Regions from separate parts of the Clostridium sp. CM041 genome, predicted to be linked through region 3. Evidence: a T-box and tRNA genes for the amino acid it is inferred to sense, from the RefSeq annotation. Region 3 holds a T-box; the other regions hold tRNA genes.

Region 1 (13,516 bases), 860 kb from region 3:
GCTATGCCAAATTCAATTCCACAAATTAACAATGACGTTTTTGTTAAAAAATCAAATGAGAGGGATATAGATTCTGTTGAAAGCGAGTATATGAAAAAACTTAATTGTGTGAAAGATATGTCGTTATAGCTTGGAGTGGCGTTTTCGTCACTCCTTTTTACTTTAAGAATCATAATTATTTTAAAAACACTTATCCTATACGTATAGTAAAATGATACCATATATGATAAAATGTAAGAAAGGCATTCAAAGTAAGCTAAAAAGGGTGATTTAATGTTCTGTCCTAGTTGTGGATCTCAAAATGAAGATAGCTCTAATTTTTGTAAAATATGTGGGATTAATTTATTAATTCAACCTAATACGACTGGTGAACAGATTATTAGTGAAAAAAACTGGTTAGTTGCTTTATTGATGTGTATTTTTCTTGGGGTATTTGGTATTCATAGATTTTATGTAGGTAAAATAGGTACGGGAATTTTAATGATTTTAACCTTTGGTGGTTTTGGAATATGGGTATTAGTTGATATTATTATGATTGCTACTAATTCATTTAAAGATATAAATGGGCTTCAACTAAATAAAAATATGTATAGGTATTAGTTTAAATTGTTTTGTGTATGCTGAAATAGCTCAGTTGGTAGAGTAACGCACTCGTAACGCGTAGGTCGAGGGTTCGATCCCCTTTTTCAGCTCCAAGTTTGTAATATGGAAACAAATATTTTTTAGCACTGGCATAACTGCTGGTGCTTTTTTGTGCGTTCAGCATAGTAAAGTAGACAGACAGTGATTTATAAAGTGGAATAGTAAATGAATGGAAATATAGTAAAACATAGCTTGAGGGTAGAGAAATTTATCTCCAGGCTTTTATATTTAATAGATTGATTAATATTACAAATATTGGGTAATAATACTGATAGACAGAACAAATAAGAGGAAACGATCATGTTTTATTAGCACTAGAAGTGTAATTATATATAAGGTGAGGTTGAATATAAATGAAAAAGATAAAAGTGAAAGTTGGAATAGATAAAAGTAAATTAATAAAAGGTAACAAACGAGTTGTTGCTTGTGGCAAGAACTTTTAACGACATTTCAGAAGGAAAGTCTCCCACTTCTATAAGTGGGAATTACATACCATAACAAAGAGAAAACTTCAAAGGGAGTATAAACGTCCTTCTGAAGTCGTTAATGCAGCTCCTTTGTAGCTGTTGCAGCACCACAGGTGATGATTTAACGACGTTTAAGCATCGAGGATTATAATTTAAAAGGATAGTAAAAAGTAGTTGAGAGTTATATCTTAACTACTTTTTTAGTGTATCATTTATTTCAGAATATTTTCAAGGAGGAGTCTTATTATTTGTATAATTATATCCTCGTTTTATTTGACCTAATAAGTAAGATACAGGTAAAAGTCATGATAATCAGTGGTTTTTTATAAATTATATTATATAAAAAATTATTATTTTCTGTTACAATGGTATTGTACAAAAAAAGGAAAAATTTGTGACATTAGTAATAGTCTTAAATTAAAGGGGAAGATTGATGTAAAAATATGAAAAGTACTAGTTATAATAAGTAGTAAGCTAAATTTCCAAAATATTTTCTAGAAAATATTGCAGAGAACAAAAATGCAAGTAAATCTCTAGGAGAAAAGAATTTACATTAGAAATAATTTATATATTTCTATAATTTTTATTCATTTAAAATATAGGAGGTAAGCATATGAAAAAAAGAGTAGCTTTTATAGCCATGTTATTAACTATGGCGGGTTCACATGTTGTATTCGCTGATAATGGAACAGTGACCGCAAGTTCATTACATGTCAGGCAAAAATCATCAATTTCATCATCAATTATAGCTTCTCTTGCAAGAGATACGAAGGTAGAGACACTTGGTAAAGAAGGGGAGTTCTATAAAATAAATTATAAAGGACAAACTGGATATGTACATAGCTCATATATAAAAATATCGGCAAATACGTCTGGTTCTACAAGTACAGCAAATGGAGCAGGGACGACAGGAACAATAACAACAGATTATTTAAATGTAAGAACAGGATTCGGGATAAATTATTCTGTTGCTAATGTTATTACACGCGGAACTAAAGTGACAATGTATGAAAAATCAAACGGATTTTGTAAGATAAATTATGGTGGCAAAACAGGTTATGTAAGTGAGCAATATGTGAAGGCCGCAACAGCACAGGATACAAACACAAGCACAAATACAGATAGTACAAGCAGTGTGATTACTGGAAGTGGTAATATTACAGCATCAAGTTTAAATGTAAGAAAAACGTCGTCTATGGGTAATAATATCATGGGCACAATAAAAATAAATGCAAAAGTGGATTTGTATGGAACACAAAATGATTTTTATAAAATCAAGTATAATGGACAATGGGGATATATAGCTAAAACTTACGTAAGCCTAGGTAATGACACTCCAAGTAGAGGTGATGTCATAGAAAATGACTCAAATGGACAACAAGGTACTGCAACAAAAAATATAGAGAGTTTAATCTCACAATTAAACACGTTTTTAGGAATGCCATACTTATGGGGTGGTACAACACCAGCGAAGTTTAATTCTAATGGCAAATATGTAAGTGGTGGTTTTGATTGTTCAGGTCTTATACAATATGCTTATAAAAACATAGGTATAAATCTACCTAGAACGACTATGGACCAAATAAATGTAGGTACCTCAGTTAATATAAATAGTCTCAAAAAAGGTGATTTGGTATTCTTTAGGACAAATCCAGCATCGCCTTCCCAAGCATCTCACGCGGGAATATATATTGGTAATAATAAATTTATACAATCTCCCAAAACTGGTGATGTTGTAAAAATATCTGAATTAACTGGATATTATAAAAGTAATTTTATAATAGGAAAAAGAGTAGTAAAATAAGTATATTTAATATAAACCAGGAATAATTAATATTATAGATGAATGTATGATTTTTATTAAATCATACATTCATTTTTTATATCCAATTTATCATAATTAAAAAAGTGAATTTAAAAATATTTCTTAACTTAAAGATTTCTAAAATTTATAAACAATATTGATGTATAATTAAAATATATATTAAAGTTATGTAATTTAATTGATTGACATATAGATATTAAGCACTTGTATCGGCATAATGTATTAGATATAATAAGTTTATTACAATATAAGGAGATAAATATGGAAATGAAGAAGATAAGTGGAATGAAGAAAGGTGATAGGATTGAAGGTTTTTATGTTATAAAATCTGTAGATAGCAAGGTTTCTAACAATAGTAACACAAATAAATATTTGGATTTTAATTTAGGAGATGCCACCGGCGATATAAATGCAAAACTTTGGGAATGGAATGAAAAATTAGAAGATACATTTAAACAAAGCATCTTAGTGAAAATTAAGGGCACAGTAAATGAGTGGAGAGGAAAGCTTCAATTAAAAGTTGAAGCAATAAGACTAACTGAGGAAAAAGATGAAGTAAACATTTGTGATTATGTTGCAGTGGCGCCGTATTCACCGGAAAAAATGTATGATAATATTTTAAATTATTTATCTAAAATCAAAAATATAGATATTCAAAATATAGTTACCAATATTTTAGGGCATAATGAGAAAAAGCTAATGCATTATCCAGCTGCGAAGTCTAACCATCACTCAATAAGATCGGGTCTGTTATATCACACAATCACCATGCTTAAGGCAGGAGAAAAATTAAGCGAAATTTACACCTTTCTAAATACAGATTTGCTATATGCAGGTATAATACTTCATGATATTGGTAAAATATATGAAATGAATGCTAGTGAACTTGGAATTGTAAGCGAGTATTCAGTAGAGGGTCAACTTTTAGGTCATATAGTTCAAGGAATTAAAATGATAGAAACGGCGAGTCTTGAGGTTAAAGCAGATACTGAAGTATCTATGTTGTTACAGCATATGGTGCTAGCTCATCATTATGAAGCAGAATATGGAAGCCCTAAAAAACCTATGATACCAGAAGCGGAAATGCTACATCATTTAGATATAATGGATGCAAGAATGTATGATATGAATAAAGCTTTAGGAGATACAAAGGAAGGCAAATTTTCAGAAAGAATAAGGTCTCTAGATAATATAAATGTTTATAAGAGTTTTGTTAATAAATAGTCTTAAGGAAGATTAGGTAACAGAAAAATACAGTTATTCAATATGGGTAAGTGTATTTTTTATTTAGATAAATAATGTATATACGAACTATTAATTGAAATAATTTATTAATATTCGCATTTTATATTGACTGGGTTATACTGCTCTGATATCATTAAGTAGCATGGCAACAATTGATAGTTTTTATTTCCTATAGAGTAATACAAGGAGGAATATGAAATGAAAAATTTTTATGATGTAGTTATTGTAGGAGCTGGCCCAGCAGGCATATTTACGGCACTAGAAATTTCTAATAAAAAACCTGAACTTAGTGTACTTATAGTTGATAAGGGAAGAAATATAGAAAAAAGAAAATGTCCAGCTAGAGACACAGGAAAGTGTGTTAAATGTAATCCTTGTGGGATAACGTTTGGTTGGTCAGGTGCTGGAGCTTTTTCAGATGGTAAGCTTTCTCTAAGCCCAGAGGTGGGGGGGAGACTTCTCGAATATTTTTCTGAAGACGAATCAAAAAAATTAATAAAGTATTGCGATGATATATATATAAAATTTGGAGCAAATGAGAAGGTATATGGGATTAATAGTGACAAGGTTGACGAAGTTAAATATGAAGCAAGTAAGCATAATATTCGTCTTGTTGAATGTCCAGTAAGGCATTTAGGAACAGAACTTGCCTATGAAGTTTTAAAATCTATGTACCATCATTTAGTGGATAATACAAATACAGAATTTATGGAACTTAGCGAAGTGGAAGAAATATTAATAGAAGATAATAAGGCTACTGGAGTATTATTAAAGAATAAAGATGGTGTGTTTAAGGTTAATGCAAAGTATATTGTAGCAGCACCGGGTAGAGGTGGGGCGGAATGGGCTTCAAATGAAGCTAAAAAACATAATATTGTGGTTACTAATAATGCAGTAGATATTGGAGTAAGAATTGAGGTGCCTAATTCTGTTATGGATCATCTGACAAAGGACTTATATGAAGCAAAATTAGTATATTATTCAGATACTTTTGATAACAAGGTTAGGACCTTTTGCATGAACCCGGGGGGAGTAGTGTCAGCAGAATATTATGATGATAACACGATTGCAGTTGTAAATGGTCATAGTTACTCCGACCAAAAGCTTAGAACAACTAATACAAATTTTGCGATGCTTGTATCTACTACTTTCACAGAGCCATTTAATCAACCTATAGGGTACGGAAAATATATAGCCCAGCTAGGTAATATGTTAACTGGCGGAGGGATAATGGTTCAAAGACTCGGGGATTTACTAAAAGGAAGAAGAACAGATTATGACAGATTAGGTAAATCAACTACGACGCCTACTTTAAAATCAGCAGTACCAGGTGATTTAAGCTTTGTATTACCACAAAGGCACTTAACGTCTATTGTGGAAGCATTAAAGGCTTTTGACAAGATAGCACCAGGTTTATATAGCAAAAACACATTGCTATATGGAGTTGAGGTGAAGTTTTATTCTAGTAAGATTAGTACAAATGATAAGTTTGAAACATCTGTTAGAAATTTATATACAATAGGGGATGGAGCAGGGATAACTAGAGGTCTAATGCAAGCATCTACAACAGGAATCGTAGTAGCAAGAGACATAGCTCAAAAAGAAGACTAAAAATTTAATCTAAATAATTGGTTATATGAATATTAAAAGTGTATAATTCAACATGAAGTAAACATAGAAGACAATAAAATTTCTTAATACTAGTAGTTAAGAAATTTTATTGTGAACTGAAAGAAAGCGAGGAATTTATATGTCAGCATTTATAGTTTTAGGAGCCCAGTGGGGAGATGAAGGTAAAGGTAAGATGACAGATTATCTTGCTGAGGGGGCAGACGTTGTAGTCAGGTTCCAAGGCGGAAATAATGCAGGTCATACCGTAGTTGTAGGAGAAAAGGAATATAAACTTCACTTAATACCATCAGGAATATTATATAAAGATAAATTGAATGTAATAGGTAATGGTGTGGTTGTAGACCCAGAGGCGTTATTTATAGAAATTGACTACTTAGAAGCGCTAGGCGAAAAAATAACTCCAGAAAGATTAATAATTAGTGATAGATCACAGCTTATAATGCCATACCATAAAGAGCTAGATAATTTATACGAAATAGCTAGAGGTAAAAATGATATTGGAACTACAAAAAAAGGGATAGGCCCTTGTTACACTGACAAGTTTGAAAGAAGTGGAATCAGAGTTTGTGACTTAATGAAAAAAGATGTTTTTAAAGAAAAGCTTAAAACTAGTCTAGCAATGAAGAATGATATAATAACAAAAGTTTTGGGTGGAAAAGCTTTAGATTTTGATAAAATATATACAGAATATTTAGAGTATGCAGAAAGAATGAGACCTTTTGTAAAAGATATATCAGTTAAAGTTTATGATTCAATAAAGTCTGGAAAAAATGTTTTATTTGAAGGAGCACAAGGAACGCTGCTTGATATAGATTACGGTTCATATCCTTTTGTAACCTCATCAAACACTATTGCAGGCGGAGTTTGTGTTGGAGCAGGAATAGGACCTACTATGATAACAAATGCTGTAGGAGTTGCGAAAGCTTATACTACAAGAGTAGGAAAAGGACCATTCCCAACAGAACTTAATGATGAAGTAGGAGAATGGATCCGCGAAAAAGGCTTTGAATTTGGCGTAACAACAGGTAGAGCAAGAAGATGTGGATGGCTTGACCTTGTTATATTAAAAACTGCGGCAAGAATTTCAGGACTTACTAGTTTTGCTGTAACTAAAATAGATACATTAGCGGGACTTGAAAAAATTAAAATCTGTGTAGGATATAAATTTGAAGGTAGCGTTATAGATTATTTCCCAGCGAGCCTCGAAGATTTAGCTAAATGCGAACCAGTATATGAAGAGTTTAATGGTTGGGATGAAAAGATAGCTGATGCAAGAAGCTATGAAGAACTTCCTGAAAATGCAAAAATATACTTAAAGAAAATTGAAGAATTTACAGGAGTTAAGGTTTCTATAGTTTCAGTAGGACCTAAAAGAGATCAAACAATGGTGTTAACTGAAATATAGCATATATACATGCATATTATACAAAAGATATTTTTTAATATGTATGTTTTTTATATTATAGGGAATTATAATTATTGTGGGAAATATATATTAGGTATACAAGTGCATACTATAGATTAAAAAAGTGCGTACTAGTAAAATTTAAGTATATAAAATATAATGAGAATTAGAGTTAAATTAACATAAAGTGAGGTAGATAATATGAAAATAACTAAAGATATGACAATAGGCGAAGTTGTAAGACAAAATCCAGAATCAGTTGAAGTATTAATGAGCTTTGGAATGGGTTGTGTAGGGTGTCCTTCAGCGCAAGCTGAAACATTAGAAGAAGCAGCAATGGTTCATGGTCTTAATTTAGAAGAATTAATGACTGCATTAAATGCATAAAAAAATTAAGACACTTAGCATTTGCTAAGTGTCTTGTTTTTTATCTTTTCTTTATTTTCTTAATGGCTAGGATAACAGGTATGGTAATTACAGTAGCTATGGTGGCCTCTGGAACACCATTTATTATACCTATACCATAAATAGTCTTTGCAGCGATAGATGGATTTATGCCCTTAGAAGTAGCAAATTTAGCCGCATAAAAAACATATATCATAGTAAGAACCCCAAAAGTGTTAGTTAGCGAACCAACAACGGTCGCGAGTCCAATCCTTAGGCTATCATTTTTAACGTGGATTAGTTTATAAACATAGTAAGAAGTAAGACCAATAAGAACCCTTGGTAATACAGATACTAAAGGATTTATAAAAGCAAAAGAGAGTAAATTGGGAGTTGTTATGTTTTGCATAATACTAAACATCCCAAATATTAAACCAATAGTCATTCCTACCATAGGGCCACCTATTATTGATCCTATAATAACGGGAATGTGCATGATAGTAGCTTTGGCACCAGGAAGTGGAATAAAGCCATATCCAGTTAAACCAAGTACGATGCAAATAGCTGATAGCATACCAATAGTTGTAAGTTCACTTGTTTTTATTCTTCTAAGTTTAATAGAATTATTATTAATCATGTGTTCCCCCCGCTCTTATTCCATAAGGATATAAGTCGTCCTATTCATAATCCTTATTTATAGTTCAGTTTCATAATGAATACTGACAACAATATTTTAACACTATTTTGATAATAATTACATAGATAAATAAAAATTTAACAAACTTTATGTTAATACTATACAGTTAATGTTTACTGTGTTGGTTTAGTTTGGTATTATTTTAAGTATGAAGAAAACTAAGAAGCGTAGAAATTAATAGTTATTATATTATGTACTCATGAGAAATATAGGAGGGGTATTATGGGCAAAATGCCAGAGGTTACAGATAGAGATTATAATATTCATTATTATGAAGTAGATATTCATAAAAGAGCTTTGATGACAAGCATTATAGATTATCTTGGTGATATGGCAATGTATCAAAGTGAAGTGCTTGGAGTTGGCATAGAACATCTTAAAGAGAATAAATCAGCTTGGGTGTTATATAAATGGGACATAACAATGGAGTCGTATCCTTTATTAAATGAAACTATAAAGATTAGAACTTTTGCACATTCTTTCAATAAATTTTATGCATACAGGAAATATGAAATTATTGATATGAAAGGGAATAAAATAGGACATGCGAGTTCTGTGTGGATTTTAATAAATACAGACAGAAGAAGACCAATAAGGATTACGAAAGATATGTATGAGGCTTATGGTATTGATGATAGCAATAATACACCCATAGACATTGAGGATATAGTACCAATAACTACAGTGCATAGCGAGAAAAACTTTCAAGTTAGGTATAGTGATATTGACACGAATATGCACGTAAACAATGTTAAATATGTTGCTTGGGCTTTAGAAACAGTTCCTAAGGATATAGTATTAGACCGTCAACTAACTAATATTAAGGTAACTTACATCAAGGAAACAACATATGGAGAGACCATAAAGGTAAGCACGCAGGTTATAAGAGAAGAAGATAAGACGATATGTAGACATAAAATCATAAATGAAGAGGGTGTTGAGCTTACGCTCTTAGAAAGTACTTGGGTACAGTAGTCTAAGTATTTTTCTTATATTATACTTTTCTAAGCATAATATAAGAAAATCCCTTAATCAACTTTCACGTTTCAAACCCTTAGTTCAATTCACGCAGGACAAACTTCATACTAATCGCACTCTTATTTTTTAATTGGAAGCATTTCTCCCGGCAATGGCACCAGAACTCCATGCCCATTGAAGGTTAAAACCGCCGCAATCGCCATCTACATCTAATATTTCTCCCGCAAAGAATAAATTTTTAGTAATATTGGATTCTAGAGTTTCAGAATTAATTTCTTTTGTATTAATGCCTCCTGCAGTTATCTGAGCATTTGCAAAAGAATTAGTACCTGAAACCTCAAATCGCCATTGCTTTAACAAAGTATATAGAGCATTTTTTTCGTTTGAGGTCAAATCGCAACAAGGCTTATGAATGTCATCTATTTTTGCTTCTTTTAAAATTATTGGAATGACCTTCTTGTTAATTATTCCGATGAATGAATCATGAACGCAGCGACTCTGAAATACTGACCAGTGATTATTTAAAAATGATTTTAGATCTTCGTAGCTAATATTTGGTAGCATATCAATACATAAAGAAACCTTGCTATTTTTAGATAAACCATAAGATGCAGTTCTACTAAGCTGAAGAATAGGGGGTCCGGAAATGCCGTAATCTGTAAAAAGTATTTCTCCGAATTCCTTTTGAACATATTTATCGTTTATAAATATTTCCGCAAAGCCATCAAACTTTACTCCAGATAGAGCCTTTAGTTTATTATAGTTTAATTTAAGCTGTACAAGGGCTGGTACAGGAGAGATTATACTATGACCTAATTGCCTAGCCAACGAATAGCCGGAGCCGTCAGAACCTGTTTTAGGAGCTGATTTACCACCGGTCGCAATAATCAACTTTTCACATTCATATGTAGAGTTATCTGTGCTATAAACTTTAAAACCCTTCTTTGATTTAATAATCTCCTTAGCTTTGGTATTTGTATACAGTGGAATTTTTTTTTCGTCTATAGCAAAGCGAAGTATATCAAGTACTGATGAGGCTTGCAATGACATAGGAAACATTTTACCACCATCTATTGTCACTAAAGGTAGTCCTAAACATTCGAAAAAATCTATAGTATCTTTTATGGTGAAAGAATCCAGAGTGTAACCTGCGAAATTTGTATTTTCACTGTGATATCTATCATTATTTATATGTACATTACTGATATTACACCTACCGTTACCGGTGGTTAGTATTTTTTTACCTACTCTATCGGTTCCTTCAATTATTGCTACATCTATTCCAAAATCTTTTGCTATTAAAGCAGAGGTTAAACCAGAGGCGCCTCCGCCAATTATTATAAGGGAATGTTTCAAGAAAATCTCTCCTTTCGAGAAAAAATATTTTTATATTATAAAGTATATACATATAAGCTTACCCTAAAATGAGTAGGATGAAAATGAATTTTTATTTTGTTTTATAAGTAACCATAAAATTTGTTTAAGAGTGTTTAATAAAAGGTAGTTATTTTCAAAAAAACATATAAAAAAGCATACAAGGTAAACCATTGATTTAACTGGGTTTGAGTGTTTTGTAAAAAAAAATAATAAAAAAAACAAGAAAATATGTTGACACTTTAAGAAAAATTAGGTATTATAGTTTATGTCGGGTTGCAAGACGTAAGCCCATAATAAATAAAGTGACAAATTAGTATGGCTCCTTGGTCAAGCGGTTAAGACACCACCCTTTCACGGTGGTAACAGGGGTTCAATTCCCCTAGGAGTCACCATAAACATACATGGGAGCATAGCTCAGCTGGGAGAGCATCTGCCTTACAAGCAGAGGGTCACAGGTTCGAACCCTGTTGTTCCCACCATATATGGCTCAATAGCTCAGTTGGTTAGAGTGCCGCCCTGTCACGGCGGAGGTCGAGGGTCCGAGTCCCTTTTGAGTCGCCATTTTTACTAAACTGGTATAGTTTAATAAAAGAACATCTAATTTATAAGCTTGATTCTTATCAAAAGAATCATTAAAAAGTAATAAGGCTCCTTGGTCAAGCGGTTAAGACACCACCCTTTCACGGTGGTAACAGGGGTTCAATTCCCCTAGGAGTCACCATTAAAACATATATGGGAGCATAGCTCAGCTGGGAGAGCATCTGCCTTACAAGCAGAGGGTCACAGGTTCGAACCCTGTTGTTCCCACCATATATGGCTCAATAGCTCAGTTGGTTAGAGTGCCGCCCTGTCACGGCGGAGGTCGAGGGTTCGAATCCCTTTTGAGTCGCCATTTTTGCTGGCATGGCTCAACGGTAGAGCAGCTGACTTGTAATCAGCAGGTTGTAGGTTCAATTCCTATTGCCAGCTCCAAAAAAGTCCTAAACATTTGTTTAGGACTTTTTTTACGTCCAATATGTTTACTGAGCTGAAAGATTGTAAGAATTAAAAGGATTGATAGCCTCTAAAAACAAAATGTATTTAAAGTGATTTGATTTTTGTCTTGAAAAAATAAAAATATTGACAACATTCGATCGTTATAGTAGCATAAACACATACGATAAGCAATTAAAATAAATTAACGTTCGTATTTTTCTGGACGAATATCAATATTTTGCCATATCATTGGTTTTGTAAAATAAATATAAATTATATATATCCAACAAAAATATCATTAAGATAAAATTTTAGGAGAGTTAAACCTATGAAGAAAAAATGGACTTACATATTATTTGTACCATGTTTAATATTACTATCTTATTTTCTTATAGTGCCTTTAGTTAGTACTATAATTCCTACTTTTAATATTAATGGAAGCTTTAGCTTGGATCATTATTTAAATTTCTTTGGAGATAAGTATACGCTGCAGATATTTTATAGAACATTAAGAATTGCTTTAATATCATCTGCAATATGCATGGTTATTGGAATTCCAACAGCATATTTTGTGTCTAGAACCTCAAAGAAGATTAGAGGGTTATTCATGGCATTAACCATATTCCCTATTCTTACAAATTCAATTGTTCGTTCTTTTGCTTGGATGAGTATTTTAGGTAAAAATGGAGTTATAAATAAAGTGTTACTTAGCTTAGGCGTTATCAATGAATCTTTAACTATGATGTATACTGAAGGCGCGATCATTGTTGGTACAGTTTATTTATTTTCACCGCTAATGATAATTTCTTTAGTAGGAGTTTTAGAAAATATAGATAATGACTTATTAGAAGCAGCGGAAAGTTTAGGAGCTAATAAAGTGAAGGCCTTCTTTAAGGTTATATTCCCACTGAGTTTACCGGGATTAATAGTTGGAACAGTCCTTGTATTTACAGGAGCACTTACGGCTTATACTACACCACAATTATTAGGTGGTAATAAAAATACAGTGTTAGCCACATTAATTTATCAAGAAGCGATGACCTTGAGTGACTGGCAAGCGGCGTCTGTTGTTGCAACAATAATGATAGTTACAACATTGTTGGTTATAAAAGGAATAAACTTATTAGCGTCTAGATTAGATAAGAGGGGATTATAACATGAAAGGCAGAAAAAGCAAATTACTTACTATATTCGTAGCATTAGTATATATATTTTTACTAGCACCATTAGTAATTATAGCGTTAACAAGTATAGGAACAGAAAGTTATATTGCATTCCCACCAAAGGGGTTTAGCATTAAGTGGTATGCAAATGTATTTCAATCAGATATGTTTATGAATACAATGTTTGTAAGTTTTTTAGTATCCTGTGGGTCTACAGTATTAGCACTGTTAATTGGAATACCGGCAGCTTACGGATTAAGCAGATTTGATTTCAAAGGAAAGGGTGTTTTAAAGAATTTTTTCTTTTCACCATTAATAATACCAGGAGTGGTTGTTGGTTTTGCATTATTTCAGTTTTTAGTAATAAAATTAGAATTTTCAGTATACATGAGTTTATTTATAGGTCATACATTGGTAATAGTACCTTACATAATTAGAGTTGTTGGTTCAAGTTTAGAGGTATTTGATTATTCAATAGAAGAGGCTGCAATGAGTCTTGGCTATACAAAAATAAATACTTTTTTTAAGGTAGTTATGCCAAATATAACTTCAGGAATTATAGCAGCGGTTATGTTAGCATTTATAAATTCCTTTAACAATGTGCCTGTATCAATATTTTTAACAGGACCAGGAGTAAGTACTTTGCCAATTAGTATGATGAGCTATGTAGAGTATAACTATGATCCAACCGTATCAGCATTATCAGTTATATTAATGTTAATAACA
Region 2 (13,516 bases), 1.2 Mb from region 3:
ATTATTTTACAAATTAATGTTAAAATCTCAAATGCACAGGAGGTAGTTAATTTATTCGATGAAATATTACTCCAAACGAAAAGCAAAACTGTGGAGTATGGATTGAAAGCATGCTTTAAAACTGGTGGAGAACCAAAACAATTTTGTGACTATTTAATTAAGTCTTTAGACCTTAATAACAAAAAAACAAAATTAAACATTTCCGAAAATGAGGATTCTTATTGTATAGAGTTTTCTGGTGAAAATGTTGAAGGATATATAGAAGCCTTAAAATACAAAAATGAGAATGATATAACGATAAACATAAGTAAGATAGGTAACGAAAATGGACTAGTATCTCTTAAAAATAAAGTTAGCACGGCTATTGGCTATAGAGGCAAAAACATCAAATATTTTCAATACCTAAAGGCGAAAATGGGAGAGAGTAGTTTAAGTGTTAAAAACGAAGACATTTATGGTGTAAATAATAGAATAATAAAAGTTTTGAAATCCCATGGGACTTACAATATTGAGACTGTGAGTATAAACAATGGACTAAGTACTATAGCATATACTAAAAAATACGATGAGTTAGTAATCAATAAAAAGGTAATCGATTTTAATTATGCTATATGTAATTATTCATCTGGAAGATACATTATCATTGGTACACCTGAAATAATTACAACTTATTAAAAATAACAATATAATGGAGGAAGTAAATGAATAAATTAGTTATAAAAGGTGGGAAAAAATTAGAAGGTGAAGTGGATATAAGTGCATCTAAAAATTCGGTTCTTCCTATACTTGCAGCAACAATATTAAATGGTAATAGTTGTACCATTGAAAATGCTCCTATGCTTGAAGATGTATTTGTAATTTGTGATGTATTAAAATCTCTTAAAGCAGATATTAATATAGATAAAATTTCTAAAATGGTGAAAATTAATACTGCTAATTTATTTAATAATGGAGCTAACGATGAATTAGTTAGAAAAATGAGAGCATCTTTTTTAATAATGGGTCCTATGCTTGGAAGATTTGGAAACTTCAAAATTTCTCTACCGGGTGGATGCAATATTGGAACTAGGCCTATTGATCTTCATTTAAAAGGATTAGCAGCTTTAGGTGCAGAAGTATCGGTAGGTCACGGGTATGTGGAAGCAAAAGCAAAAAAACTAATAGGCAGCAATATATATTTAGATTATCCGTCAGTTGGGGCTACGGAAAATATAATGATGGCAGCAACGCTAGCTGAGGGCGAAACAATAATAGGAAATGCAGCAGAAGAACCAGAAATTGTAGACCTAGCAAAATTCTTAAGGGCTATGGGAGCAAAAATATATGGAGAAGGAACAGACACTATAAGAATTTTAGGTGTTAAAGATTTTAAAGAAGTTGTTTATAAGCCGATATATGACAGGATAGAGGCGGGTACATTTATGATAACTGCTGCAATAACGAAAAGCTTGTTTAAAATTAATGGCATTGATGAAATTCATTCAAAACCAATAATAGCAAAACTTACAGAGATGGGAGTAGGAATAGAAATTAATAAAAATAGCATAATAGTTGATGGTAGGAAAAAATTAAGCCCAATAGATATAAAAACTATGCCATACCCTGGATTCCCTACAGACATGCAAGCTCAGATGATGAGTTTACTGTGTACAGTAAAAGGAACGAGTATAATTACAGAAACTATTTTTGAGAATAGATTTATGCATGCCACAGAATTAAAGAGAATGGGAGCAAATATAAAAATAGATGGTAGAAGTGCCGTAATAGAAGGTATAGATAGATTTACAGGTTCAGAAGTCACAGCTACAGATTTGAGAGCGGGAGCAGCATTAATACTTGCAGGACTTACAGCAGAGGGTACAACTACAATAAATGATATATATCATATTGATAGAGGCTATGTTTCTATTGAGGAGAAATTAAAGGGACTAGGAGCAGACATAGAAAGAGTGGGTTCCCGTAAATAACTGGAAACTCAATAAGCAATAGAAATATGTGGCGTTTCATTTATAATTTAAATTTGATAGTTGGAATATATAAGTGTTATATTCCAATTATATTATAATAAGCACCTAAAAATAATAAACTAGCACAATGACTAGTATATTATTTTTGGGTGCCTTTTGGTTACAGCTGGTCTAAATATTTTTATCCGCTATCTCCATTAATAAATGCATAATAGTATGCACTATTATTTAACAAGAATTTAGTCAATGGGAAAAAGTAATATTTTTTATAGTTATTTAATATGTATAAGGTAAAGGTTGTTTTATAACGAGAGGAGAAAAAAATGAGAAGAGTTTTTATTACAGTACATTTAAAAAATATCCTTCTATTAGTAACGGCATTTATTGCATTTATAGTTATTACTTCTGTTTTAATAGTGGGAGTAGGAAATAATAAAAGTATAAATAAGAGTAAAAACTCTGCAATTAAGGTAGAAGACAATGAAAATATTATAAAATATGGCTCACTAGCCAAAATCACTAAAGTTAAAGTTTTTATGTCGAAAGGAAATACTATAAAAGAACTTAATCTAGAAGAATATGTTACGGGAGTTGTTGCAGCAGAAATGCCAGCTGCCTTTGGAATAGAAGCTTTAAAATCTCAAGCCGTGGCGGCTAGGACTTATGCTTTAGCTCATGTCACAAAAATGGGTGGAACCCCCTGTAAAAATGGTAATGGAGCTGATTTATGCGATACAGTCCACTGTCAAGTTTATAGGACTAAAGAAGAACGTGTAAAAGAATGGGGAACTACTGGCGAAGAAAATTGGAATAAGATTAAAATGGCAGTTGAAGGGACATTAGGTCAAGTTTTAACATATAACAACAGCTTAGTAATGGAACCTTATTATTTTGCAACAAGCAGTGGAAAAACGGAAAATTCCGAAGAGGTATTTAGCGACAGCATACCTTATTTAAGAAGTGTAGAAAGCCCAGGTGAAGAAAGAGCAGGAAGCTTTAAGAGTAGTAAAACTTTTAAATATAAAGATCTAAGCCGAATTATAAATAACAACTATAATAATGCTAAGGTAACCTCAACTAATGTTAAGAAACAAATAACAGTAATTGATAGGACTGAGGCAGGAAGTGTTAAGAGTATTAAGGTAGGGAATATAACCATGACAGGCAGTAAGTTTAGAACAATGCTCGGTTTAAAATCATCGAATTTTGAAATGAAGTTTAATTTAAGCAACATAGAAATAGATTGCAGCGGATATGGTCATGGTGTAGGGATGAGCCAATGGGGTGCGGATGCGATGGCGAAAGATGGGAAAACCTATATTGAAATATTAACTCATTATTATCAAGGGACTGTTATATCCAAATGAAAAAAATACACATAAGCTGGTTATCCTCTATAAAAAATGGATGATCAGCTTTGCTTTTTATAAAAATAAACGTGAAGATGACTTAAGCAAAACGAAGGGTGCATAATTTAAAATTTAAAATATAAATATTATTAAAATGAGATTAACTTAAATAAATTTTAGGAAAAATGTATGTTTTAATAAAATATGGACAAAAATACAAATGGAGGTGTTTGTATGAATAAGAATGAAAACAATAAGACATTAAATTTTTTTAAGAAGGAAGGATTCTATGTAATTTTATTTGTTTGTTTATGTATAGTAGCTTCAGTGGCGTCTATAACAGCAAATAATAATAAGAAGCTTTCAAGCAAGCAAGAAGCGTTACAAAAACAACAAGCAAATGCAGGAGATGCTATAAAAGCGCAACAAAAAGAATATGAGGGTGCTCTTCAAGTAAAAGAAGAAAAGAAAGCTAAGACCGAAGAGCTTAAAGCAGTACCTAACATTAAGAAGGTTACAACAGGAAATGCAGCATCAGCAGTTTCTAAATCAGTTAATGCTAAATTTGAAAATCCCGTAGCAAATGGATTACTCGCAAGAGCATATTCGAAAGATATTGATTCAGTAGTGTGGAAGACTGATGGAAGCTATAGAACAAATTTAGGTATTGACATTCAAGCAAAAATTGGGGAGCCAGTTGTAGCGGTTATGGATGGAATAGTTAAAGAAGTTGGTACTGACGTTAATGGCCAAAAAGGTAAGATGGTTCAGATAGATCATCAAAATGGATTTGTTACTAACAGTACTAACCTAGATGAAAAAATATTAGTAAAAAAAGGTGATAAAGTAACTAAAAAACAGCAAATTGGTACAGTGGGAAACACTAGTTTAAATTCGTTTAAAGAAGAATATGGAACTCACTTACACTTTGAAGTTTTGCAGAGTAATAAGAATGTTGATCCTGCTAAATATGTAAAATATGAGAAATATCAACCTGCAAAAACTAAAAAATAACCAATAACCATCTCAATTAGCCATTTTTTAAAAATATATTAGAAGATGACTAATTGGAATGGAATTTAAAAGCAAGATAATGCATATTTATAAATATATAAGGGTTAAGGAGGCAACACTTGAAAGACTATATTGAAGATCGAGTACTAGAAGTTGCTAAGTACATTATCGAGTCAAAATCCACAATAAGAAGAACTGCCAAAGTGTTTGGCGTTAGCAAGAGTACTATACACAAGGATATGACGGAAAGATTACCCACAATAAATCCTCGAATTGCCAGTGATGCAAAAACAATTTTGGATATAAATAAGGCTGAGCGACATATAAGAGGTGGAAGAGCAACTAAATTGAAATACAAAGAAGCACAAGGATAAAAACATTTGAAGCTAAAAACTATAAAAAAATTTTAAAATTAAAAGAGGGTTTTCTTATAGCTTTATAGAATAGAGTTTAGTATAATTTAAATATTGAATATACTAAAGAGCAGGAGTGGTTTTGAAATGTTTTTTTTTAGAATGGGTACAGATATGGGAATAGATTTGGGTACATCTACAGTGCTTGTATATATTAAAGGAAAAGGTGTTATATTAAAAGAACCTTCTGTTGTTGCCATAGATAGAAATAATAATAAGGTATTGGCAGTAGGAGAAGAAGCTAGGCAAATGATAGGAAGAACACCAGGCAATATTGTGGCAATACGCCCTATGAGGGACGGTGTCATTTCGGATTATGACATAACTGAAAAAATGTTAAATCATTTTATAAAGAAGGCTTGCGGGAAAAGGAGGCTATCTTCTCCAAAAGTTGTAATATGTGTACCTTGCGAGGCAACGGAAGTAGAAAGAAGAGCGGTAGAAGATGCAGGTAGAAATGCCGGAGCTAAGAAAGTTCAACTTATAGAAGAACCACTAGCAGCGGCAATCGGAGCGGGACTCGATATTACTAGAGCAAGTGGTAATATGGTTATTGACATTGGTGGAGGGACGACTGATATTGCAGTTATTTCATTAGGTGGCATGGTTGTACGTGAATCAGTTAAAGTAGCTGGTGATAAGTTTGATGAAGAGATTATAAAATATATCAGAAAAAAACATAAATTAATGATTGGTGAGAGGACTGCAGAGGATTTAAAAATCAACATAGGTTGTGCTTATAAACAAGAAGAAAAGACAAGCATGGAGATAAGAGGGAGAGATTTAATTACAGGTCTTCCTAAGAATTTAGAAGTATCATCAGAAGAAATGAGAGAAGCTTTAAAAGAGGCGGTATATTTAATAGCAGGATGTGCACATTCTGTATTAGAAAAAACACCACCTGAGCTTTCAGCAGATATAGCTGATAAAGGTATAGTTATGACTGGCGGAGGTGCATTGTTAAAAGGCTTAGGTAAGCTCATACAAGAGGTTACTAAAGTTCCGGTATATCTAGCGGAGGATCCGATTTCATGCGTAGCACTCGGAACAGGTAAAGTATTGGATTATATGGATAAGTTAGATAATTCATTCAATGGAAGAGAATTATGCTTAACAGAATAAAAAGTATAAGCAAGCTATAAAAATAAGCAATACAATTATTAGTTTAATTGTATTGCTTATTTTTATATTATATAAGATTTCTAAATTTAAATCGCGGACAATTATTTAAGACTAATTAAATAATGTTAAACAGGGCTTGAATTATTTTCTTCATTGGTAAGGGAGTGCAAATAATATGAATGCAAGAGGGATCTGCTTAAAACATTAGCAATATCCATTACCAAGCTCAATCTTATGTTTCTATTTGTAAATAATTCACTATCATCACTTGAATCTACTATACCTATTAATGAAATAGTGCCTACCTTAGGAAGGGTTTTCCCTACACCTTTGCCAGGATGAATTGGATAATTTCTAGCTTGGAGTTCTCCAATAGTTGAAATGTCTCCTAAACAAGCATCTACACCTATTATAGTACAATTTGGGTGCAAAGCATTTATTTTAGATAATTTACTATCTATGTTTAAGGCATGAATTGGATTATCTATAGTGCCATATACAGGTAATGGAAAGGAACTATCTTTTAAAAGTGTACCAACTAAAGGACCTAGACAATCACCTATACATCTATCGGTACCTATGCAAACAACTAAAGTATTTTTGTCGATATAGTCTTTTAGAAAATTAGAAAGTGTATAGTATGCTAAAGGATCTTTATAATGGGTTTTAGCTTTACTCAAGAAATATACCTCCTTGTATTGCGCTGGGAAAAATTATTAGTTTCCTATGAATAATTTATATGAATAAATCCTGTGTATTATTATAATAAAAGAATAAAAAAATGATTAATTAAAAAATGATTTATAATTATATTAATTATATGGAGGAAAACAAAATAATTTGTTTAGAATAGTAAGTTGTATCAATGCTTAATATTGAGCAAATATGCGAATAATATAGTTGCGGAGAGAAGAAGTCGTTTATTAAAGGATAATAGACTTGAAATTAATTAATTAAAGTTGTATAATAATTCTTGTCGACACGGTAAAACGGCAAAAAGATAAAACATAATATGCTGGCATGGCTCAACGGTAGAGCAGCTGACTTGTAATCAGCAGGTTGTAGGTTCAATTCCTATTGCCAGCTCCATAAGTGGAGGAGTTCCCGAGTGGCCAAAGGGGGCAGACTGTAAATCTGTTACGTAATGTTTCGATGGTTCGAATCCGTCCTCCTCCACCATTTATAATAAATTATGGTTTACAATAAATTATGGGAGCATAGCTCAGCTGGGAGAGCATCTGCCTTACAAGCAGAGGGTCACAGGTTCGAACCCTGTTGTTCCCACCATAATAATCTTTTTAAAATAGAATAAAATGCATGCTGGCATGGCTCAACGGTAGAGCAGCTGACTTGTAATCAGCAGGTTGTAGGTTCAATTCCTATTGCCAGCTCCACATATGGAGGAGTTCCCGAGTGGCCAAAGGGGGCAGACTGTAAATCTGTTACGTAATGTTTCGATGGTTCGAATCCGTCCTCCTCCACCAAAAGACATCTATAGATGTCTTTTTTTATTTTTTACAGGGTTTAGATTCTGTTGACACTATAGAATGCATATGGTATTATAATTAAAAGTTAATAATTGATAACTCTTATCAAGAGAGGTGGAGGGAAAAAGGCCCTATGAAACCCGGCAACCGGTGCAATGCACCATGGTGCCAATTCCTGCAGTTATAATCTGCAAGATAAGGGAGATGATTAAATCACCTCTTCTTATATTTGGAAGAGGTTTTATTTTTTAATAGGGAAATTTTAGAGAGTAGAAGGGAGAATTATAATGAAAAGATTATTTACATCCGAATCTGTTACAGAAGGACATCCAGACAAAATTTGTGACCAAATTTCAGATGCTGTACTTGATGCTATTTTAGAACAAGATCCTTATGCTAGAGTTGCTTGTGAAACAACGGTTACTACAGGAATGGTTTTAGTTATGGGAGAGATAACAACTAGTTGTTATGTAGATGTTCCTAAGGTTGTTAGGAATACCATTGAAGGCATAGGATATACTAGAGCAAAATACGGGTTTGATGCTAGCACATGTGCTGTACTTACGTCTATTAATGAACAATCAACAGATATAGCTATGGGAGTAGATGAGGCCTTAGAATCTAAATCAGGCGAGATTGATAAGGTTGACGCAATAGGTGCTGGTGATCAAGGCATGATGTTTGGATTTGCAACTAATGAGACACCGGAATACATGCCACTACCAATCGCGATGGCTCACAGATTAGCAAGAAAGTTAAGCGAAGTAAGAAAAAATGGCACATTAGATTACTTAAGACCTGACGGAAAGACTCAAGTTACTGTAGAGTATGAAGATAATAAGCCAGTAAGAATAGATACTATTGTTATTTCAACTCAACATGCAGAAGAAGCAACTCATGATCAAATTGAAAATGATTTAAAAGAGCATGTAATAAAACCTGTAGTGCCAAGTGGATTATTAGATGAAAATACTAAATATTATATAAATCCTACAGGCAGATTTGTAATCGGAGGACCGCAAGGAGACTCTGGTTTAACAGGAAGAAAAATAATAGTAGACACTTATGGTGGATATGGAAGGCATGGCGGTGGAGCATTTTCAGGAAAAGATGCAACAAAAGTTGATAGATCCGCTGCATATGCTGCAAGATGGGTTGCTAAAAATTTAGTTGCTGCAGGAGTTTCAGATAAATTGGAAATTCAGTTAGCTTATGCTATAGGTGTAGCTAAACCAGTATCTATAGAGGTTGAAACTTTCGGAACAGGAAAAATTGACGATGATAAAATAGTTCAAATAGTTGAAAAAGTATTTGATTTAAGGCCAGCTGTAATTATAAGAGAATTAGAACTAAGAAGACCTGTTTATAAACAAGTAGCTGCCTATGGACATTTTGGAAGAATTGATTTAGATCTTTCATGGGAAAAACTAAATAAGGTTGATGAAATAAAAAAATACGTATAATATAAAAGGAGGGATAACAATTAATAATTGTTATCCCTTTTTAGTGCATGTGATTATTAAGTAGCATTTTGATAAAACCTAAGATAGGGGTATACTGAACATAAGATATGTAAAATACATATGATATAATAACATTAATAATAATATTATTGCTAATAATATTATTATTAATGTTATTATATGAATTTATAAATAGGAGAGATTTTATGCCGGAAATACAAGGGATAATCGAAGATGTAGTATTTCATAATGAAGAAAATGGATATATAATTGCTCAGTTGAATGATAATAAAAAGCAGATAACTGTGGTAGGCATTGTGCCATATATAAGTGAAGGGCAGAACCTGAAACTAACGGGGGAGTGGGTTACTCATCCTCAATTTGGCAAGCAATTTAGAATAGTACAATGTGAGGAAATAATACCGAGTTCACTTGAAGGTATAGAAAAATATTTAGCTTCAGGAGTTATTCAAGGAATTGGACCAATAACTGCTAAAAAAATTGTACAGCACTTTGGTGAAAACACCATGAATATATTGGATAATGAAATTGAAAGATTAAAAGAGATTGATGGTGTAGGACAAAAAAAGATTCAATTAATTTTTGAATCATATTCTAAGCAACGAGAAGTTAAAAACATAATGATATTTCTTCAAACATATGGAGTAACACCTAACCAATGCGTGAAAATTTATAAAAAATATGGAGGAGACTCTATAAAGGTAGTGCAGGATAATCCTTATGTGTTAACTGAAACCATTTCTGGAGTAGGATTTAAAATTGCAGATAAGATAGCACAAAGTTTAGGCATTGACAAAGAGTCGCCTTTTAGAATACAAAGTGGAATTAATTATGTGGTAAATGAATTTTGCGCTATGGGAAATACTTATATGCCCTTAAACAAATTATACAAAGAATCTAAAAATATTCTTGGGGTTACGGCTGAAGAAATTGAAAAAAATGTTTATGATAATGTATTGCAGGGAAAATTGAAAGTCGAAAATATTGATGAAGAAGAATGTGTTTTCACTATGCCGTTTTATTATTGTGAATTAGCTATTACTAAAAAAATTATAACATTATCTATAGAAAAGTATGACGAGTTAGAAATAGACATAGAAGAAAAGATTAATGACTTCGAAGAAGAAAAAAACATAAAATTTGCAACGTCTCAAAAGACTGCTATTTGTGGTGCTGCAGAAAATAGTATTGAAATTATAACTGGAGGTCCAGGTACTGGCAAAACTACTATAATTAATTGCATTATAGAGGTATTTGAAGAAGCGGGAATGAAAGTTTATATGGCTGCGCCCACCGGTAGGGCCGCCAAGAGAATGACAGAGGCTACTGGTCGCGAAGCCAAAACCATACATAGGTTATTAGAACTTGGAGTAGGCAGAGATGATGGGTCGCAGTTTTCTAGAAGTGAGGAATCACCTTTAGATTGTGATGTGCTAATTATTGATGAAGCATCTATGATAGACATAATGCTTATGAATAGTTTATTAAAAGCTATCAGCGTAGGAACTAGACTTATAATTGTTGGTGATGTTGACCAATTGCCATCTGTCGGACCGGGTAATGTACTAAGAGATATTATTGACAGTAAATGTGTTAAAGTAGTTAAGCTTAAGGAGATTTTTAGGCAAGCACAAGAAAGTATGATTATTGTGAATGCTCATAAAATTAACAATGGCGAGATGCCTATTTTAAATAAAAAGGATAAAGATTTTTATTTTATTGAAAATAATGAGCCAGAGAAAATATTAGACAGTATAATTGCTTTAATTAATACCAGATTGCCGAAATTTAACAAAGAGTGGGATAAGATGAAGAACATTCAAATACTCTCTCCTATGAGAAAAGGGATATTGGGTATAGAAAATCTAAATGGAAAGCTTCAGCAAATATTGAACCCTAAATCTAAGTATAAAAAGGAAAAGGAATATAGGAATACTATATTTAGGGTAGGCGACAAGGTTATGCAAATTAAAAATAATTACTCTATAAAATGGAAAAAAATTAATGCAAAAGCCGAAGATGGAATAGGCATTTTTAATGGTGATGTAGGGTATGTGGAAGATATTGATGAAGATAATGAAAATGTTATTGTGATTTTTGATGATGACAAACGAGTAGAATATGAAGGTGTATATTTAGATGAACTAGCCTTAGCGTATGCTATTACAATACATAAAAGTCAAGGTAGTGAGTTTGAAGTTGTAATTATGCCTATGTTTATGGGGCCCCCACTTTTAATGAACAGAAATTTGCTTTATACAGGGATAACTAGAGCGAAGAATATGGTTGTTTTAGTGGGAGCAATAAAAGCTGTTAATTTCATGAAAGATAACAACAGAAGTTTCGAGCGGTACTCTGCTTTGGGCTGGAGAATAAGACAAATAGTAGATGCAAATGTGGGCCATGATGAAAACTAGATTGATTTGTTTAGAATAAATATTAAATTGCAAAGGAGATTTTACATGCTTTTCTACGCAAAATTAAACCTTAGTAAAGAAAAAGATGAAATTAGCAAAGAAATTTTAAAATGTTCTTTAAACAGCAAAAAAAGAATTGATGTTGTATCTATGTTTTACAATTCCTCTGATATATTGTTAGAAACTATAATTGCATATGTTAATGAAAAGAAAAATATATTGTATATAACTAATGAAGACCAGAGGAGCATTGATATTATTTACTTCATAAATAAATTTAGCAATTTAGGTAAATATGTATATTCACCTGAAACGAATTATGGCAGTGTGAATGAGTATTTACATATATGCAATCATGAAAATGCGTTAAAACTCCAAGAAAAATTTGATTTGATTATTTATAATGATATTAGAAGTTTTCCTAAATACACTAGGCAACAAATAAAAAAAGTATTATTAAGAATGTGTAAAAGAAATAGTGTAGCTATAGCCTATTCTGTAGAGAATGTTTTAAGCGAGGGCACACCAATAATGTTTCCGTTAAAAAACAATAATATTCCGATTATAGAGCCTAGAATCATAACTACAAGAATAAATCTTAGTATGGATATACCTTTGGTTGTTTATCAATATTTGAATTGGTCAATTATATCTAATAGAAAGGTAATAATATTTACACCAGATGAGGAAAAAACTATAGCGGTCTTTGAGTATCTAAGTAATTTCAAAGAAAAGTTAAGTGAAAATATATTTTTATTTATTAGTAAGAAAAGCGATGCTAATATTAAAGTAAAGTTCATGAATGAAGATGAAGGGATAATAGTCACTAATGACTTTGAAGAAAGTTACTTAGAATTCCATTCAATTGATGTTATAGTTTATTTTGCTGATAATGATAAATATAATCATAAGCAACTATTATATTTATCAAGTAAGGTTGGGAGATATGAAAGTATACAAAGGGGAGAGGCCATATTTTTAGCTAATGTTGAAACTGTGCAAATGGATAAAGCTAAAAATATAGCTAGAAAATTTAATGAGAAAGCGTGGGAGCGAGGATTATTAAATATATAAAAAAAATACTTTATTGTTTAGTTCAGCTCATATATTCAGGCGATGAACAGTGCGTAATCTGTAGTGGATATAGTGAAGAGAGTGAAGCTCTGTGTACTAAATGCAGAGAAAAATTGAAGCGCTGTGAGCAAAGCTTTTATATAGGTCGCAATGAAGAAAAATATCTTGTTTGGTCAGTGTTTTATTATTCTAATATAGTAAAAGAATTAATTATTAGGCTTAAATATAAAAGCGATTTTATATGCGGTGAAATCTTAGCTGAATACATGTTACAACTTGTAAAAAGCAATGAATTACAGTTTGACTTAATATCTTATGTACCAATGACTAAAAAAGCTTTAAAAAATAGAGGGTATAACCAAAGCGAGTTTTTGGCAAGCTATTTATCTCGATTTTTAAATATTCCAGTAAGTTGCAACTTGATTAAAACTGAGGATACTAAAGATCAAATAGGTCTCAATGGCGAAGAACGATGGAACAATATGGAGAAATGTTTTGACATCCAAAGAAGTGAAATTATAAAAAATAAAAATGTTTTGCTCATTGATGATGTTATAACCACTGGGGCTACAGCATTTCATTGTGCTCACAAACTGAAAGAAAGTGGAATAAATAATATTTATATATTGACAATAGCCAAGAGTAATGTATAATACTTATTGTAGTAAGTTAGGTTTGTGGTTGAAAGTCGATGCCAGTCGCAGGCGAAACGATCCACGTAAGTTAAACAAAGTTTAGTGAGCATGGTGCGGCTTAGAGGTTAGTCCTGCCGTTTAGTAGACGAGAGTGTTAGTAGTGAGAGGGTAATTCTGGGTAGCAAAAGCTCCAGCAGGCGAGTGTGGGGTCAAAGACCAGGTCAACTAACTTAATATATAAAAACTCCTAATATTATATTAGGAGTTTTTATTTTATTGGTACCTAAAAATATCGAATATAATTTAAATTGTATTAATATTATGTGAATTCTGAATTTAATGGTTGCTATTTAGAATTAAAAGTAATAGAATTGAAATACAAAACATATATCATGCTTAGTAATTAAGCAGTATGTAGATATTAGAGAGGGGCTGGAATTATGAAAGTCAAAGTAATAGGAAGAAATATAGAGATAACAGAAGCCTTGAAAAATATTATAGACAAGAAAATAGCAAGATTGGATAAGTATTTTAGTCCAGATGTGGAAGCACAG
Region 3 (6,139 bases):
ATACATACCCCAAAAACCACCTATCATCATACATAACATGATAAACACCCAACCAAAGATTTGCAATTTTTTATTTTTCATAGTTATTCCCCCTTTGATTTTCCTAAATAAAATAATTCCTCAATTGGCACATCAAAATACTGTATTAATTTTAGTGCTAACTCCAAACTGGGATTATATTTATTTTTCTCAATTGCATTTATAGTTTGCCTCGTAACTTGTAAATCTTCTGCCATTTTAACTTGTGTTATCATCTTTTCTTGACGAATTTCACGAATATGATTTATCACCCTCATTTGTAGCCCTCCAATCAATAAGTAAAGATATCTTTACTTATATTATAAAGAAAATATTACTGAGTGTAAAGATATATTTACACTAAATATATCTCTATATCTTAGAAAAATGGTATAATAGGGTATATTAAAATAACAATTCAAGAGGGAAGCCATTTTATTTGGGACTTCCCTTAATTTATATATTAATATTATTCTTTATTTCTTTTCATTAGCTCAATATATAATTTTGGGTCTGCTTCTGATTTGTAAACAAATACCTTCCACTTACCATTTTCGTTTAAAAGCCCTATATATCCTTTTGCTGTATCAGTTCGTTCAGCCTTCCCATTAGTAGAAATAAACTTCAATTTAGCTTCATAATAATATCCAGCTTTATCTTCTTTCTCACCATACAAATTTTTATCTAAGATAAAGTCTAAAAGACTTTTGGGGCGATTGTAGAGAAGTAATAGTTTCTTTATATGACATTCCTCTTAGACACATATTGGGGTAGTTGCATAATAAGGGTATACTAAAATAAATAACAAATATTTTTATGCGCAAAAAAAAGTATATATTACGTATAATGCATTGAAACTAGCTTTAGAACCCCTTATTTTATTTTTAATTAAGAAACGCTCAGAAAAACATATGTTTGAGCGACAGCGAGTTTATGTTTTTTAGCAAATTAATTAAAAATAAAATTAGTAGTTCTTAGCGAAGTGAATGCATTAATAGTAATGTATACTTTTTTACTTTTTATTTTAAGTCTTTTACGGCTTTGTCGCTAAAGGAATTGTTGACGATTTTATTAAAAGATGGTCTTTCGGGAATTAACGCTGCGTTATAAGATTGTATTATATCCATAAGCTTTGTTAAGTCATCTGATTTTAATATTGGGTTCGGCGCAAAAGCATTTATATCTCTATAGTTTTTAATGGATGAAGTAAGAACAGCCTCATCTGCGCCAGGGAAATAAGATTTAATTGAAGTCATTACTTCTTTATCGGAATGACTACTTACCCATTTTTGACCTTTATATATTGCATTAGTGAATTTTTGAACCATTTCTGGATTTTTTTCTATATAAGATTTTGTGGAAAAAAAACATGTATAAGGTATGGTTCCAGCGGACGCTCCGATGGAGGCTACAATATGTCCAGAATTATCTTTTTTCATCATACTAGCACTAGGTTCAAAAAGAGTAACATAATTACCTGCTCCGCCCTTGAAAGCACCGGACGTAGCTGTGAAAGCGAGGTTTGTAACAAGATTTATATCAATAACTGGTTTAATACCATGATTTTTTAAGACATACTCAAAAGCCATTTCAGGTACGCCGCCAGGTCTTCCTCCTATTACAGTTTTACCCTTTAAGGATTCCCATTTGAAATTCGCTTCAGCATTTCTGCCTACTAAGAAAGATCCATCTTTCTGTGTTAATTGTGCAAAAATAACAGGATAGTCTTCTCGGTGTTGATTATAGATGTAAATAACTTGCTCAGGTCCACAGAAACCTATATCTACAGATTTGCTTAATACCTGCTGCATAGTTTTGTCCGCTCCTTGCCCAGTTGAAAGGTTGATTTCCATACCCTCTTCTTTAAAGAAGCCTTGAGAAATAGCTGCATACATAGGGGCATAGAAAATAGAACGAACTACTTCACTTAATTTTACTTTGACTAAAGCATCACTAGGTTTCTTTTTACAGCCGGAAAATAAGGTGGTTATCAAGGCGAAAGAAAGAAACAGGGAAAAAATCGAAATTTTTTTAAGCTTCATAGATACCTCCATATTATATAGTTGCTATAATTATATAATATGAAAGAGCGTGTAGATGTGACATTTTAAATTCAAAAATGAAATACCTTGACATATGTAAATTAAGAGGTATACAATAAATGAAAGACAAGTGAATAATAATTGAACAACTAGATAATAATTTCATAAAACATTCAAAAGCGTAGATGAAGAGGAGTAGGGGAAAATAATATTAAGAGAGGAAGATCCAGAGGCTGTAAGATCTTCTATATGAAAAACCTTGAAGGTAGCTTCGGAGCTTCTTTGCCAATTCATGTAATTATGAGTAGATGGCAAAGACGGTTTTCTTAATCGTTAAATTTTAAAGAGCCTGCAAAATTGTAGGAAAAAAGGTGGTACCGCGAGCTTTTCGTCCTTTTATAGACGAAGGCTCTTTTTTTATTGTTTGAAATTTATTGCTAAAATAAATTGACATACTAATTATTGTTTAGGAGGAGTTAATAATGGAAGAAAATAATAATATTGCTAAGAATTATGATCCAAAAGAGTTTGAAGAACGACTTTACGCATGGTGGGAAGAAAAAGGATTTTTTACTCCAACCGTTGATAAAGATAAAAAACCATTTACAATAGTAATGCCCCCACCAAACATTACAGGAAAATTACATTTAGGGCATGCTCTTGATAATACTCTTCAAGATATTCTAATAAGAACTAAAAGAATGCAAGGGTACAATACCTTGTGGCTTCCTGGTGAGGACCATGCTAGTATTGCAACAGAAGTAAAGGTTGAAAATGAACTTTTAAAAAAAGGGCTTAAGAAAAAAGAAATGGGAAGAGAAGCCTTCCTTGAAAAAGTTTGGGAGTGGACTAATGAATATAGAGAAAAAATAAGAGGACAAATAAAGAAAATGGGATGTTCTGTTGATTTTACTAGGGAAAGCTTTACTATGGATGAAAACTTAAACCATGCAGTAAGAGAAGTTTTCGTTAAATTATATAAGGATGGACTAATATACCAAGGCAATAGGATAACAAATTGGTGCCCAAAATGCATGACGGCAATTTCAGATGCTGAAATAGAGTTTGAAGAACAAGAGGGGCACTTCTGGCATGTTAAATATCCAATAATAGGTAGCGATGAGTTTTTAGAAATAGCTACCACGAGGCCGGAAACTATGCTTGGAGATACGGCGGTAGCTGTAAATCCTAAAGATCCACGGTATACACATTTAGTAGGAAAAAAAATAATGCTACCTCTAGTAAATAGAGAAATACCAATAATTGCAGATGATTATGTTGATATAGAGTTTGGAACAGGCGCAGTTAAAATTACTCCAGCACATGATCCTAATGATTACCAAGTAGGAAAAAGACATAATCTTCCAGAAATAGTGGTTTTGGATGAAAATGCAGCTATATGCGAGGGTTATGGAAAATATTCAGGTCTTGATAAATATGACGCAAGAAAGGTCATGGTAGAAGATTTACATAATGCAGGACTACTTGTTAAAATAAAAGACCACGCTCATAATGTAGGTACTCATGATAGGTGTAAAACCACTGTAGAACCAATGTTATCAAAACAATGGTATGTTAAAATGAAATCACTTGCAAAACCAGCTATAGAGGCTGTACGGGAAAATAAAACTAAATTTGTTCCTGAAAGATTTGAAAAAACATACTTCAATTGGATGGAGAATATTCAAGATTGGTGTATATCAAGACAGTTATGGTGGGGACATAGAATACCAGTATGGTATTGCAAAGATTGTGGGGAAATTATAGTTACAGTTAATGCGCCAACAAGTTGCAGTAAATGTAATAGTACAAATCTTAATCAAGATAAAGATGTGCTTGATACTTGGTTTAGTTCAGCATTGTGGCCTTTCTCAACACTTGGCTTTCCAAATAACACAGAGGATTTAAAACAGTTCTATCCAACAAGTGTTTTAGTAACTGGATATGATATTATATTCTTCTGGGTAGCAAGAATGATTTTTTCAGGGATTTATAATTTAGGGGAAGTGCCATTTGAAACAGTAGTAATACATGGAATGGTTAGAGATGATCAAGGAAGAAAAATGTCTAAGTCACTGGGAAATGGTATTGATCCATTAGACGTAATAGACCAATATGGTTCAGATGCGTTAAGGTTTTCGCTCGCAACAGGAAACTCTCCAGGCAGTGATATAAGGTTCTATGAGTCAAGAGTTGAAGCAGCTAGAAACTTTGCTAATAAAATTTGGAATGCTTCTAGATTTGTTATGATGAACAATAATTGCGAATTAATGGAGAAATATAAAGATAATAAAAATTACACTGTTGCAGACAAATGGATATTATCAAGAATGAACACTGTAATAAAAGAAGTTACAGAAAATATTGAGAAATATGAAATAGGGATAGCGCTTCAAAAGACTCATGATTTCATGTGGACAGAATTCTGTGATTGGTATATTGAACTTGTTAAACCAGTATTATACGCAGAAGATGGAGAGGCTAAAGGCATCGCATTAAATGTATTAAACAATGTATTAAAAACTGGGCTTAAATTACTTCATCCTGTTATGCCATTTATAACAGAAGAAATTTATACTCACTTAGATAATGAGTATGAATCTATAACGATTTCTAAGTGGCCAGAGTATGACGATGCTCTTAAAGATGAAAAAGCTGAAGAAAATATGAATTATATCATAGAAGCGATAAAAGACGTAAGAAATGCTAGATCGGATATGAATGTAGCACCTTCAAGAAAAGCTAAAGTATTTATATATGCTACAGAGGCAAAAGAAGCATTTGAGGAAGGTATGGTTTATTTTCAAAAACTTGCATCAGCTAGTGAGGTTAAGTTTCTAGCTACAAAAGCCGAAGCCCCAGAAAATGTAGTTACAGTAGTAACTAAGGGCGCGCAGGTATATATGCCATTACTTGAGCTTGTAGACTTAGAAAAAGAATTAGAAAGATTAAATAAAGAAAAAGAAAAACTAAAAAAAGAAATAGATAGAGTAGAGAAAAAGCTTTGTAATGAAAGATTCACAGCTAAAGCTCCAATTGAAGTGGTTGATGAGGAAAAAGCTAAGGGCGAAAAATATAAAGAAATGTATGATTTAGTAATTAAAAGTATAGAAAACTTGAAATAATCTTTAAAAAAGCAAGATAAACTATAGAATAGACACTTGAAAAGTCTATTCTATAGTTTTTTTTGTTTTTACCATACAAATAAAAAGTTGGAATATTGAAAAAAATGAATGGTGTGAGTTCAGCATACCAATAATTATGCAAGGTGTATTGATAAAGAACTGGAGAAAAGATTCTCTAATTTGATCTACTATAAGATAAGTGAAAAAAGGTGAATCTAATTTAGAGGTGGCCAACTATTAAAATAAATGAAACATATAAAAATATATTTCATTAGTTTAATTCTATTATTAATTCCTTTTTCATAAATAGAAATATAGATTACTATGAATTTATTTTCATAATGAAACCTGTTATATATACTGATGTATTTTACAAAACATACAAAATATATAAAAAACATGAAGGAATCACAAATAAAATATGGATAATATATGGATTTACTTACAAAAAATACATTGACTTCTGGAAAAATATTATTATACTTAAAATAAGATTAAAGGGGCGGACCTACGATAGTGCAAAATAATACTGTGAATATTTTTCAAATCAGCATTTATAAAGGTTAAGATGGCTATGAAATATGAAGGAATATAAAAGATATATGAATAATATATTTAATTATTTTATTGTTGTAAAATGGACATGTTAAAAAAAATCGGATAAATCAAATGATTTGATAACGGAATAGTTACATGAAAATATTTTAAAATGAAATATTTATCCGGAGCAACTTCAATAGTGTAAGTAATTCGAATCTTTCAACAACGAGACAATCTTGTATTCTTAAAATTAATAAAGGTAAGATAATAAGCTATAATTCAAAAAACAAGATTAGTGTTTATATAAGGGGGAAGAAAAGTACCAATATTATAAGGATAGTGTTAACTAATCTATGAAAAAACAAGATTAAAAATTTTGGAATTTAAATTGCACCTTGAAAAGTGAAAATATAC

What was found. The T-box of region 3 lies ahead of ACWJJT_RS15525 (valine--tRNA ligase). A T-box ahead of a tRNA ligase gene usually reads a tRNA of that ligase, here a tRNA-Val.
Region 1: it has a tRNA-Val gene. The T-box ahead of ACWJJT_RS15525 (valine--tRNA ligase) is inferred to sense a tRNA for this amino acid. The anticodon was not compared.
Region 2: it has a tRNA-Val gene. The T-box ahead of ACWJJT_RS15525 (valine--tRNA ligase) is inferred to sense a tRNA for this amino acid. The anticodon was not compared.

What each region holds. Positions count from the first base shown of each region.
Region 1 is NZ_CM143648.1:2,421,488-2,435,003, forward strand. It holds gene ACWJJT_RS11310 (hypothetical protein) at 1-129, shown strand, start outside; gene ACWJJT_RS11315 (TM2 domain-containing protein) at 274-600, shown strand; tRNA gene ACWJJT_RS11320 (tRNA-Thr) at 620-695, shown strand; gene ACWJJT_RS11325 (C40 family peptidase) at 1,723-2,913, shown strand; gene ACWJJT_RS11330 (3'-5' exoribonuclease YhaM family protein) at 3,196-4,158, shown strand; gene ACWJJT_RS11335 (NAD(P)/FAD-dependent oxidoreductase) at 4,378-5,790, shown strand; gene ACWJJT_RS11340 (adenylosuccinate synthase) at 5,930-7,216, shown strand; gene ACWJJT_RS11345 (DUF1858 domain-containing protein) at 7,418-7,603, shown strand; gene ACWJJT_RS11350 (ECF transporter S component) at 7,644-8,237, opposite strand; gene ACWJJT_RS11355 (acyl-[acyl-carrier-protein] thioesterase) at 8,520-9,272, shown strand; gene ACWJJT_RS11360 (BaiN/RdsA family NAD(P)/FAD-dependent oxidoreductase) at 9,402-10,631, opposite strand; tRNA gene ACWJJT_RS11365 (tRNA-Glu) at 10,970-11,044, shown strand; tRNA gene ACWJJT_RS11370 (tRNA-Val) at 11,056-11,131, shown strand; tRNA gene ACWJJT_RS11375 (tRNA-Asp) at 11,137-11,213, shown strand; tRNA gene ACWJJT_RS11380 (tRNA-Glu) at 11,299-11,373, shown strand; tRNA gene ACWJJT_RS11385 (tRNA-Val) at 11,387-11,462, shown strand; tRNA gene ACWJJT_RS11390 (tRNA-Asp) at 11,468-11,544, shown strand; tRNA gene ACWJJT_RS11395 (tRNA-Thr) at 11,550-11,624, shown strand; gene ACWJJT_RS11400 (ABC transporter permease) at 11,956-12,783, shown strand; gene ACWJJT_RS11405 (ABC transporter permease) at 12,785-13,516, shown strand, end outside.
Region 2 is NZ_CM143648.1:2,059,248-2,072,763, reverse strand. It holds gene ACWJJT_RS09685 (YwmB family TATA-box binding protein) at 1-675, shown strand, start outside; gene murA (UDP-N-acetylglucosamine 1-carboxyvinyltransferase) at 702-1,967, shown strand; gene spoIID (stage II sporulation protein D) at 2,291-3,334, shown strand; gene ACWJJT_RS09670 (peptidoglycan DD-metalloendopeptidase family protein) at 3,551-4,330, shown strand; gene spoIIID (sporulation transcriptional regulator SpoIIID) at 4,450-4,704, shown strand; gene mreB (rod shape-determining protein) at 4,831-5,865, shown strand; gene yyaC (spore protease YyaC) at 5,991-6,545, opposite strand; tRNA gene ACWJJT_RS09650 (tRNA-Thr) at 6,880-6,954, shown strand; tRNA gene ACWJJT_RS09645 (tRNA-Tyr) at 6,960-7,044, shown strand; tRNA gene ACWJJT_RS09640 (tRNA-Val) at 7,077-7,152, shown strand; tRNA gene ACWJJT_RS09635 (tRNA-Thr) at 7,185-7,259, shown strand; tRNA gene ACWJJT_RS09630 (tRNA-Tyr) at 7,265-7,349, shown strand; SAM riboswitch class I at 7,452-7,554, shown strand; gene metK (methionine adenosyltransferase) at 7,640-8,815, shown strand; gene recD2 (SF1B family DNA helicase RecD2) at 9,022-11,253, shown strand; gene ACWJJT_RS09615 (hypothetical protein) at 11,299-12,327, shown strand; gene ACWJJT_RS09610 (ComF family protein) at 12,441-12,980, shown strand; gene hpf (ribosome hibernation-promoting factor, HPF/YfiA family) at 13,403-13,516, shown strand, end outside.
Region 3 is NZ_CM143648.1:3,286,832-3,292,970, forward strand. It holds gene ACWJJT_RS15505 (hypothetical protein) at 1-81, opposite strand, end outside; gene ACWJJT_RS15510 (helix-turn-helix transcriptional regulator) at 84-296, opposite strand; gene ACWJJT_RS15515 (hypothetical protein) at 488-694, opposite strand; gene ACWJJT_RS15520 (ABC transporter substrate-binding protein) at 1,038-2,060, opposite strand; T-box leader at 2,234-2,459, shown strand; gene ACWJJT_RS15525 (valine--tRNA ligase) at 2,543-5,185, shown strand.